DNA from 3 places in the Paenibacillus sp. EC2-1 genome. Region 3 is predicted to be linked to each of the others. Evidence: riboswitches for the same ligand, from Rfam matches in the RefSeq annotation. Region 3 holds a riboswitch; each other region holds the start of a gene.

Region 1 (3,280 bases), 2.0 Mb from region 3:
ATCAACCTCTGCTGCATGATCGAGAATGAACTTGCGAATGTTGGTTGTGTTACCGAATGTAGGCGAAGATGTGCTTAGGAGTGTATTGTCTGAATCGGTCTTCTGAGAGTCCATTCGGTTCTTGATATCCTCCAAGCATGGCGTAATCACTTCAATGCCAGCGGATCTTCCTTGAACAATCACATCATCTAGGTTTACCGGTCGATCATCTAAAGGTACATACAGAACTTTTTTCATATTCATATCCATACAACTCCCTCGTTTATAGTATGAAAGGCCGTATACAAAAGGGAAGTGAAGAATCGATATGAACCTCTTCCCAAGTTCATCTCGTTTCTTTATTGTTAGGTGCCTTCACCTATATAGGTAATTGTTACATAGAAAATACAACCACTAGAATTATTTTTTTGAAAAATAATCATTTTTCTATATAGAACAACTTTCAAATGACCTTAGAAAATTCATAAATCAACATTACAAACACCATAAAAAGTGGTATTGTATAGAATAAACAGAACAAATGTTCTTATATTTTGGTGATGATAGTCTATCTTTGCAACTTAACAGAATGGAGTGGATGAAGAATTGAATACAGGTCAGACGGCTTTTGAGCGAGTTCAGGGAGAGGTCCACCGGATTGGCTGGAGGATTCAATATCGCGCCAAGACGTTGAAGAGACGGGAGTGTACCTTCTATGATCTTGAACGCATGTATACGAAAGTGAACTTTACAGATCAAGCTGAGAACAGAATGTTGGTTGAACAGCTGATAAATACACTTCCCCCTCAAGGCAAGATCATTATTTATAAACTGTACATACAGGATCAGACGGAATCCGAAGTAGCACGCGAGCTGAATATAAGTCAACAGGCGGTGAACCGATGGAAACGAAGAATGATCAACCAGTTATCACAGACCGTGAGTTTCTAGCATTGCTAGAAGCAGCGCAGCATAATGATCCAGATGCGATGATACAGCTTATCGATTTATTTAAGGAGGATATTGTGAGAGCCAGTCAATTTATCCAACTACCGAAAGAGGATGCGGTAGCAGAAATTGTGTTGGAGCTATTAGCTTATATTAAAGAAGGGGAGGAATAGATTAGGAGTTTGTTCGTTTGACATCTATCCCAATCCTGTGTACAGTAATTGACAATAGAATAGAAAGTCCACTAGGGGAGCCGTTGGCGGCTGAGACAAGAGAGTATCTTGGACCCTTTGAACCTGATCTAGTTCATACTAGCGTAGGAAAGTGGAGTCGGTCATATCATTATTGCCTTATCCTTATGCAATGATTGAAATAGATGAAGCCGCTCCAGCTTTCGGGGCGGCTTTTTTTGGCGTCCACTGAAAGTGGTTACTCTTACGGGACTTTCTGCTCTTCAAAAAAATTGGAGGTGGAAGACTTATGAGTTTCACACAAGAGCTCCGTCAACAGGCGGACGGTATTTTTCAGGCCATATTTGAACATCCCTTTGTGAGAGGAATTGCAGAAGGTAAGCTAACGAAGGAACAGCTGGTTCATTATATCAAACAGGATTATGAATATTTGAATGCATACATGCGGATTTATGGGATTGCCATTTCTAAATGCACGACAAGAGAAGAGATTGCTGTATTTAATGAACAGATATCATTTATTCTACATAGCGAGGTACATCCACATCAGAATTTTTGTCATGAGGCAGGGGTTAGGTATGAGGATATGCAGGGGTATCCACTGGCTCCGTCAGCGCATCATTATATACGCCATATGTTGACAGTGGCTCACGAAGGCAGTCTGGGTGAGATTATGGCGGTGCTGCTACCTTGTCCATGGACGTATCTTGAGATTGGGCAAAAGCTGATGAAGGAGGTTAATCCAGATGAGTCTCACCCGTTCTATGAATGGATTACATTCTATGGTAACCGTGCGGATGGTGCGACCGTTAAATTCTGCAATGAACTAGATGCTTGGGCCTTGGAGGCCACGGCTGCTGAGCGTTCACGCATGACTGAGCATTTCATGCTTAGCTGTCAGCTAGAGTATTTGTTCTGGGATATGGCTTACCGTCAGGAAGAGTGGCCGGTTCAGATGCAGGCGATCTGTTCTGTGAATTCTTAGTGTATTCCATCATCATAACGACAAAGTGAGGCTGATGAGTGTGATGTTAGATAAAGAGGTTTCCGAGTTATTAGGGAAGGTGCAGCAGCATAAACCGCTTGTACATAATATGACGAATGTGGTGGTGACTAATTTTACGGCAAATGGTCTTTATGCGTTAGGTGCATCCCCTGTTATGGCGTATTCACCCGATGAGGTTGCCGATATGGCAAAAATCGCAGGGGCGCTGGTGCTGAACATTGGAACATTGTCTCGTGAATTGGTGGATGCCATGATTATCGCGGGTCGTTCAGCGAATGCGCATGGGGTGCCGGTTCTGCTGGACCCTGTAGGTGCGGGAGCTACAACGTTTCGAACGGAGTCAGCGCTGCGTATCTTGAAGGAGGTTCAGATTTCGCTTGTACGGGGGAATGCGGCCGAAGTTGCTCATCTTGTCGGCGAATCGCGGGAGATTAAAGGCGTGGATGGCGGTGGCAGTACGGGTGAAAGTCATGTGAGTCTAGCCATTCGAGCAGCACAGGAGTTGAAGACAACGGTTGTCATTACGGGAGAAGAGGATGTCATCACAGATGGTACGACCGTACGGGTTATAAGTGGGGGCCATGAGCTGCTCACAAAAGTAACCGGAGCGGGTTGTCTATTAACTTCTGTATTAGGGGCTTTTGCAGCCATAGAGCCGGATCTTATGTTATCAGGCGCAGCCGGGCTTGCTTTCTATGGAGCAGCCGCTGCTCGCGCGGCAGAACTCACCTCAGATGTTGGACCTGGTAGCTTTCAAGTTGCTTTTATTGATGAGTTAGCGAAGCTGCATCCCGGTTCCCTGTCAGGATATTCCACGATCCGAGAAGAAGAGGTAGCTGGAACAGGTGATACACGATGACCCGTAATAGGATTCCAAGAGCGCTAACGATTGCAGGCTCAGATAGCGGTGGCGGGGCTGGTATTCAGGCAGATTTGAAGACATTTCAAGAGCTTGATGTATTCGGCATGTCTGCCATTACTGCGGTAACGGTACAGAACACCTTGGGTGTTCATGGGGTTTATCCACTTCCTCCGGAAGCGGTAGCCGAGCAGATAGAGGCAGTGGGACTAGATCTTGGCGTGAATGCAATAAAGACAGGAATGCTGTTTAGTCCGCCTCTCATCTGCGCAGTGGCTGAGCAGATTCGGAAATTCG
Region 2 (3,280 bases), 840 kb from region 3:
CACTAGATTACGGTCCGTGACGATGACACTTGGCTGATACTCCCCAGCATGAGGACGCATCCGTGGAAAGGATACAGAGATTTCAGTCCCCAAGTATTTATTTTGTAGATAGGCTGCATGAAGTCCTGTGATGAAGCTTTCTTTTTGCCAATCGCTTAGCCCGAGTAGTGCTCCGATATTAACTGCTCGCATCCCTGCCTGGCATCCTCTCTCCGGTGCATCCAGGCGATAACGATAGTTTCGTTTCGGTCCTTTAACATGTATATCCTTATAGATCTCTTCGTCATAAACCTCTTGATATACAGTGAGACCGTCAATTCCTGCATTCACGAGTTCCTGATAATCCGGCACATCCAGCGGCTGAATTTCAATCGCAATAGAAGCAAAATGATGCTTTAATACATCCACACAGTCCTTCAAATATTGTACTGAAGAATGAATGCGAGATTCCCCTGTTAACAGAATGATCTGCTTTATTCCTTTAGCCTTTATTGCCCTAGCTTCTTGCTCCACCTCGAGCATCGTCAGCTTACGCCTTGGGAACTCGTTATCTATACTGAAGCTGCAATACTTACAAGTATTCACACAGTAATCGCTCAAATAAAGAGGCTGATATAATTGAATGATTCGGCCAAAATGCTGTACGGTTCGCTCATGTGCTTGTTGTGCCATGATTTCTATATAAGGTTCTGCCGCAGGAGACAATAACGTCAAATAATCCTCATTGGTTAGCCGATCCTTCCCTAAAACTCTCTCTACATCCTTGTTACTTACAGCCTGCGTGAAACGCTCGAACGGCCACTCTTTGACTTGGGTGTATATATCATAAAAGCTCATTTCATCTCTCCCTCTTAGTCCAAAAATCCAGTTAGAATGGACGAGGCCTCTGCTCTGCTACTTAGCATCCGTCCAAGTCCTGCCAGGTACCCCATGCGCCCAGACTTCACGGCCAAGTCAAAAGCTTGCGCCATACCAACCGGATCTTTCGCTGTAGCAATCGCCGTATTGACCAATACCGCATCTGCTCCCATCTCCATTGCCTCCGCTGCCTCGGATGGCTTACCGATCCCTGCATCCACGATAATAGGAACAGAAATCTCATCTATTAGAATCTGGATCATCTCTTTCATTCGGATGCCTCGGTTTGTGCCAATTGGCGCTCCGAGCGGCATTACAGCAGCAGCACCTGCATTCACCAAGGCTTTAGCTGCCATGAGGTCAGGGCTCATGTAAGGAAGAACAACGAAGCCTTCTTTAGCTAGCACCTCCGTTGCTTTAATCGTCTCCGCATTATCCGGAAGCAAGTATTTCTGATCCGAGATAACCTCAATCTTAATCCAATTGCTCATCCCGCATGCTCTTGCTAATCTTGCAATACGTATAGCCTCATCCGCCGTTCTTGCCCCCGAAGTATTGGGCATTAACTGTACATTGTCAGGAATGTCATTCAGAATGTTCTCCTCGGAACCGTCCAGATCTACTCTTCTTACAGCAACGGTAACGACCTGTGTCCCAGAAGCCGTAATGGCTGCGTTCATCTCTTTGTGGTCTGCATATTTCCCCGTTCCTACCAATAGTCGGTTGGTCAGCTTTACGCCGCCAATCTCAAGTATATTCTCCATTGTTCTCCTCCTAGTTCGTGTGTGATCGATGATTACGCCCTTCCATTCCCTCATTAATTGAGCACAAAAAAGACCTCCTTATGTCATATAAGGAAGTCACTAGGGGGTAGATGAATAGAGCCCGGTTCTAATGGAGGAACGGTTAAATACATAAAGAACCGTTCCAGCACAGAACGGTTCTGAATTCATGAACACACAAAGATTGAATTCGTTACCACTTTCCTACGCTGGCATGACCCAGATCAGGTGCAAAGGGACCAAAGCGAAATCGCTTTATCTCAGCCTATAACAGGCGCCCCTAGTGGACTTCCAAGTAAGCAATGCGTGAATGCAACACATAGAGCTTACTCTTTATGAAATTAGGGTAATGGTAACATTACCCTTTTGTGACGTCAACCTTGTGTTTCATACTGAACAGCGATGGTTCATTTTAAATTTTAAATTTTTCAATTAAATTGTGCAGCTCTTCTGACATATTAGATAACGATGATGCAGAGGATGTAATTTCCTCCATAGAAGCCAGTTGCTCCTGCGTCGATGCCGCTAAGTTCTGTGATTCTGCTGCAACGGTTTTGGAGCCCTCTGATATGAACCCAATCGCATCTACGACTTGTTCTGTATTCATAGAGATCTGCTGTGAAGCGGTCGATATCTCCTGAATCTGATTAGAGACCTCATCGATATCATTTTTTATGAACTCGAATAGTTGACCCGCAGAATGTGCGACTTGAATTCCATCACTAACTTCCCTCACTCCAACTTCCGTCTTCTCTACCAGTTGGAATGTACGCTGATTAATCGTTGTAACTAACTCTGCAATTTGCCCAGCCGACTGGGAAGATTGTTCCGCTAACTTTCGAACCTCCCCTGCAACCACTGCAAAACCTCGTCCTTGTTCTCCTGCTCTGGCAGCTTCTATAGCCGCATTTAGTGATAGCAGATTCGTTTGAGCTGAGATTTCTGTTATTACATCAACAATCATTTCAATTTCTTTCGATTGCTCCTGCATCTCTGTTACAGCATTAGCTAAATGATGCATCGTGTTTTGTATCGAATCCATCTGGCTAACGGTTGACTGGATAGACTGATTACCCTCTAAAGCTTTTTGAGCCGTTGCTATCGTAAGAGATGATGTCATTTGTGCATTTGAAGCAATTTGCTGTACGCCAGAGGACATTTCGTGAATAGCCTGGAGACTATCATCTACATTTCGAGATTGCATTTCCGCATTTGTGGATACTTCTTGAATCGTCATCGATATCGCTTCGGATGCCTTGCTGGATTGCTCTGAACTTGCGGTAAGCTCCTCGGAGGAAGATGCTACATGCTCCGAACTAATGCGAATCTTGTGCACTAATCTCTGGAGGTTATCTTTCATCTGATTAAATGAACGAGCCAATACTCCGATTTCATCTTTATTCTTCAACTTGATATCTTCTACTGTTAAGTTACCTAACGCAATTTCCTCTACAGCTTTTGCTATAGTTACTATCGGTTTTGATATCATTCGTGAACAAATATAACCGAACAATACAGCAAAAACAAAAGCAAAAATACTAACTACAGCCACATTGGTAACGGCATGATTTACAAGCTGTGTACTTTCCTCACTTGCTTCCTTCATTGCATTTAACTGTTCGTTTGCCAGATTCTCAGCC
Region 3 (3,280 bases):
GGGGCGTCTGGACCTTCTTGTGAATAATGCAGGAGAAGCGGTGGGTGGATTTGTAGAAGAGGTATCGCTTGATGCATGGCGGAAACAGATGGATGTGAACTTCTTCGGAACCGTCTCTGTAACTCAAACAGCTCTGCCACTCATGCGCAAAACTCCAAAATCTAGAATTATCTTCATGAGTAGTATAAGTGGAGTCGTCGGATTCCCTGGGTATGGACCATACGCTTCTTCTAAGTTTGCTGTGGAGGGAATGGCTGAATGTCTTTCACTAGAGCTTCAGCCGCTCGGAATGGATGTGGTGCTGATTGAGCCAGGAGCATACGGAACACCAATCTGGGGCAAAGGGTTTAGCGATATAAAAGCGGAGGCTGGATCTCCTTACCATAAAATGCTGAATAATGTGCTGGATTTCTCCAGAACAACTGCTGAAAAAAGCGGTGATCCGCAGGAAGTTGCCCGACTGGTTGGGGAAATCGCTCGAAGCGCTTCCCCAAAGTTCAGGTACAGAGTCCCTTTTGGAACACGGATGACTATTGTAGCTAAGTTGTTACTGCCTTACCGGTTGTTTCGGCATATCGTACTAAGAACGCTTAATAAATAGGCAAGCGAGTTCTATGATTCTTTTGACGGCTTATGAAGAAGACCTAGAAGTGCGCCCATCTTCACCTTATCTCCGACCGTTAGGTCACCACGAGGCGTGAACGTACCATTCTCTGTTAGAAGAACAACGGTAGAACCAAATTCAAAGTAGGCCAGATCGTCACCGTTACGCCATTCACTTACGGATGGATCGGCATATTTAATACTGCTGACGTTCATCGCACCGACTTTAACAACAGCGACTTCGCCATGCTCGTGAGTGATGTAGGTTATGAGTCTTTCATTACGGCTAAGGACGGATCGGATGTTCGTCATCGCAAAATCATTCACCGGGTATACCTTACCACGGAGATGCTCACTTTCCGCCTTTTTCCCGGTTACAGGAGAGTGAATCCGGTGATAGTCGGTAGGGCTTAGATATAGCACGAATACATAACCGTTCGTATAATTCTCCATTCGCGGGGAATTAGCAAGCAGATCGCCGATCGTATAATCTTGGCCTTTGACGTTTAGGATGGTACCGGAATGAATAGGACCCATACCGGTAATGACTCCGTCTACAGGGCTGGTCATTGCACTGGCCGTTTCATCGATTGCACGCATCCCCATCTTCAATCGACGGGAGAAGAATTCGTTCAGTGAACGGTATTCATGGATTTCTTTTTCCGCTTCATGGGCGGGGATTTGATATATTCGTATAAACGTTGGTATCAGATAACGGCTCAATCTGCTGTGGGAAAAGCCTCCCATGATCCGGGATACCCACTTACGGGAAGATAGTTCTGTCATCAGCCTCAGTAATTGTTTAGCCATGTGATTCTCCTTTTACTCATGCATTAACAATGGGCGGATCAAACCATCCGCACTCTGAATTATATTGACATAGAACAGGGGTTAAATCAATAAAAAGGGGAATTTGTAAAAAAGGGACTTGCAAATTTTGGAGATCGTGTGTATTTTTAAGTCAGCTTAAAATCGAATAGGGAATACGGGGGCTTGAGTGAATCAGGCTGAGACTGCAGACATTATTCCGCTGCTGACCGTTAATCTGAACTGGGTAATGCCAGCGTAGAGAATATCCGACCCTCAATCCATAGGGCCTTCTTTCCGTCTGCGCATGTTTCCAGACGGTTTTTTGTTGTGCTCTGATAAAGATCTTAAGTAAGAGAGGGGAAGTTGTGATGCAATCCAGTACTCAAGAAAAGTTGAATACACCTGTCAGAAAAGGACTAAGATTGAGTGATATTTTGGTTACCGTTCTGGTATCGCTTGTGATTGGTGTGGTGTACCACTTTTGGGGCTCGGTGTATAACCTGTTTAAACCGTTGTTTTTTGAAGCAGATGAGTTGCTGTATGGAATGTGGTTCGCTGCGGCTACTCTTGCTTTTCTACTGATTCGTAAGCCTGGTGTAGCGCTTGTAGCAGAGCTTGCAGCTGCTCATGTGGAGGTGTTATTCGGAAGTGGATGGGGTCTTAACTTGCTGTTATACGGATTAATCCAAGGTTTGGGGGCAGAACTCGTATTTGCGGCTTTTCGCTATAAAAAGTATTCGGTCTGGGTCGTTGCTCTTGCCGGGGGAGTATCTGCGGTTGGTTCGATGTTTATGGATTTCTATTTAGCGTATACAGATGACTATGCTTGGTGGCTATTCATTGCCAAGTACAGCATGCGTGTTATTAGCGGGGCCCTGATTGCAGGATATCTCATGTATGTCTTGGCAAAAGCATTGGAACGAACAGGAGTAACCTCACTGCTTCGTCCGGTTTCAGCTAAGGACTATGAAGATTTGGATGATCCTCAGCATGTATGAGAACACACTGGATCAACATCTGGTGCAGGGTGATGAGGTAATGAATGCACCTTGTACGGTTTATGTGGAAGACTTGCGGTTGAAGTTTCCGGGCGAGAGTCAGCTGACGTTTAAGGATGTATCATTTGCAGCGAAAAAAGGAGAAAAGGTGCTTCTCCTAGGACCGAGTGGATGTGGTAAATCGACACTGCTTCAGGTGCTTAGTGGCATGATTCCGAATGCAATAGAAGTGCCTATGAAATGCGCGGGACAGCAGATTCCCTCTTCGTGGGCGTATGTGTTTCAGGACCCGGATACACAATTTTGTATGCCGTATGTGGACGAGGAATTGGCTTTTGTGCTGGAAAATCTCAGTGTTCCGCAGGAAGATATGCTTGCTCGGATGAAAGAGGTTCTAGGTAAGGTTGGCCTGCAGCTGGATGACCTTCATATGCCTATCAGTCATCTCTCTCAGGGAATGAAGCAGCGGCTTGCACTCGCATCTGCTCTGCTTCTTCAGCCGGATGTGCTGTTTCTAGATGAGCCTTCTGCACTGCTGGACCCAGAGGGAAGAGAACAGATATGGGAAGCCGTAAAATCTGTTTCAGACGGGCGAACGCTCATTATTGTTGAGCACCGGATTGAGGAGATGGTGGAGTATGTTGACCGTGTGGTGCTGTTTGGACCTAGTGGACTGATCCTCGGTGAAGGTAGACCAGAGTATATGTTTACAGCTTATCAGCAGGAGCTGAAGGATTACGGGATATGGTACCCCGGGGTGTGGGATGACTACATTCGATCAGAGGCTGGAGCAGATTCGAAGGCAAAAGCAAAGGCAAAGACGGATCATATTTCTGCAACTATGGGACATGGGGAGCTAGCTAGTGATG

Evidence for each region. A riboswitch is a leader RNA that binds a small molecule or an ion and turns the genes downstream of it on or off. The one in region 3 is predicted to bind thiamine pyrophosphate.
Region 1: it holds a riboswitch for thiamine pyrophosphate, as region 3 does, so the genes downstream of both, tenA (thiaminase II) here and ACK8P5_RS21165 (ECF transporter S component) in region 3, are expected to answer to the same signal.
Region 2: it holds a riboswitch for thiamine pyrophosphate, as region 3 does, so the genes downstream of both, ACK8P5_RS25130 (thiazole synthase) here and ACK8P5_RS21165 (ECF transporter S component) in region 3, are expected to answer to the same signal.

The regions. Positions count from the first base shown of each region.
Region 1 covers NZ_CP186006.1:1,110,762-1,114,041, forward strand. The annotation lists gene ACK8P5_RS05205 (DUF4127 family protein) at 1-243, opposite strand, end outside; gene ACK8P5_RS05210 (sigma factor-like helix-turn-helix DNA-binding protein) at 574-930, shown strand; gene ACK8P5_RS05215 (hypothetical protein) at 882-1,100, shown strand; TPP riboswitch at 1,164-1,267, shown strand; gene tenA (thiaminase II) at 1,408-2,103, shown strand; gene thiM (hydroxyethylthiazole kinase) at 2,147-2,983, shown strand; gene thiD (bifunctional hydroxymethylpyrimidine kinase/phosphomethylpyrimidine kinase) at 2,980-3,280, shown strand, end outside.
Region 2 covers NZ_CP186006.1:5,367,884-5,371,163, forward strand. The annotation lists gene thiH (2-iminoacetate synthase ThiH) at 1-837, opposite strand, end outside; gene ACK8P5_RS25130 (thiazole synthase) at 852-1,622, opposite strand; TPP riboswitch at 1,825-1,932, opposite strand; gene ACK8P5_RS25135 (methyl-accepting chemotaxis protein) at 2,053-3,280, opposite strand, start outside.
Region 3 covers NZ_CP186006.1:4,530,629-4,533,908, reverse strand. The annotation lists gene ACK8P5_RS21175 (SDR family oxidoreductase) at 1-601, shown strand, start outside; gene asd (archaetidylserine decarboxylase) at 613-1,413, opposite strand; TPP riboswitch at 1,579-1,692, shown strand; gene ACK8P5_RS21165 (ECF transporter S component) at 1,782-2,411, shown strand; gene ACK8P5_RS21160 (ABC transporter ATP-binding protein) at 2,452-3,280, shown strand, end outside.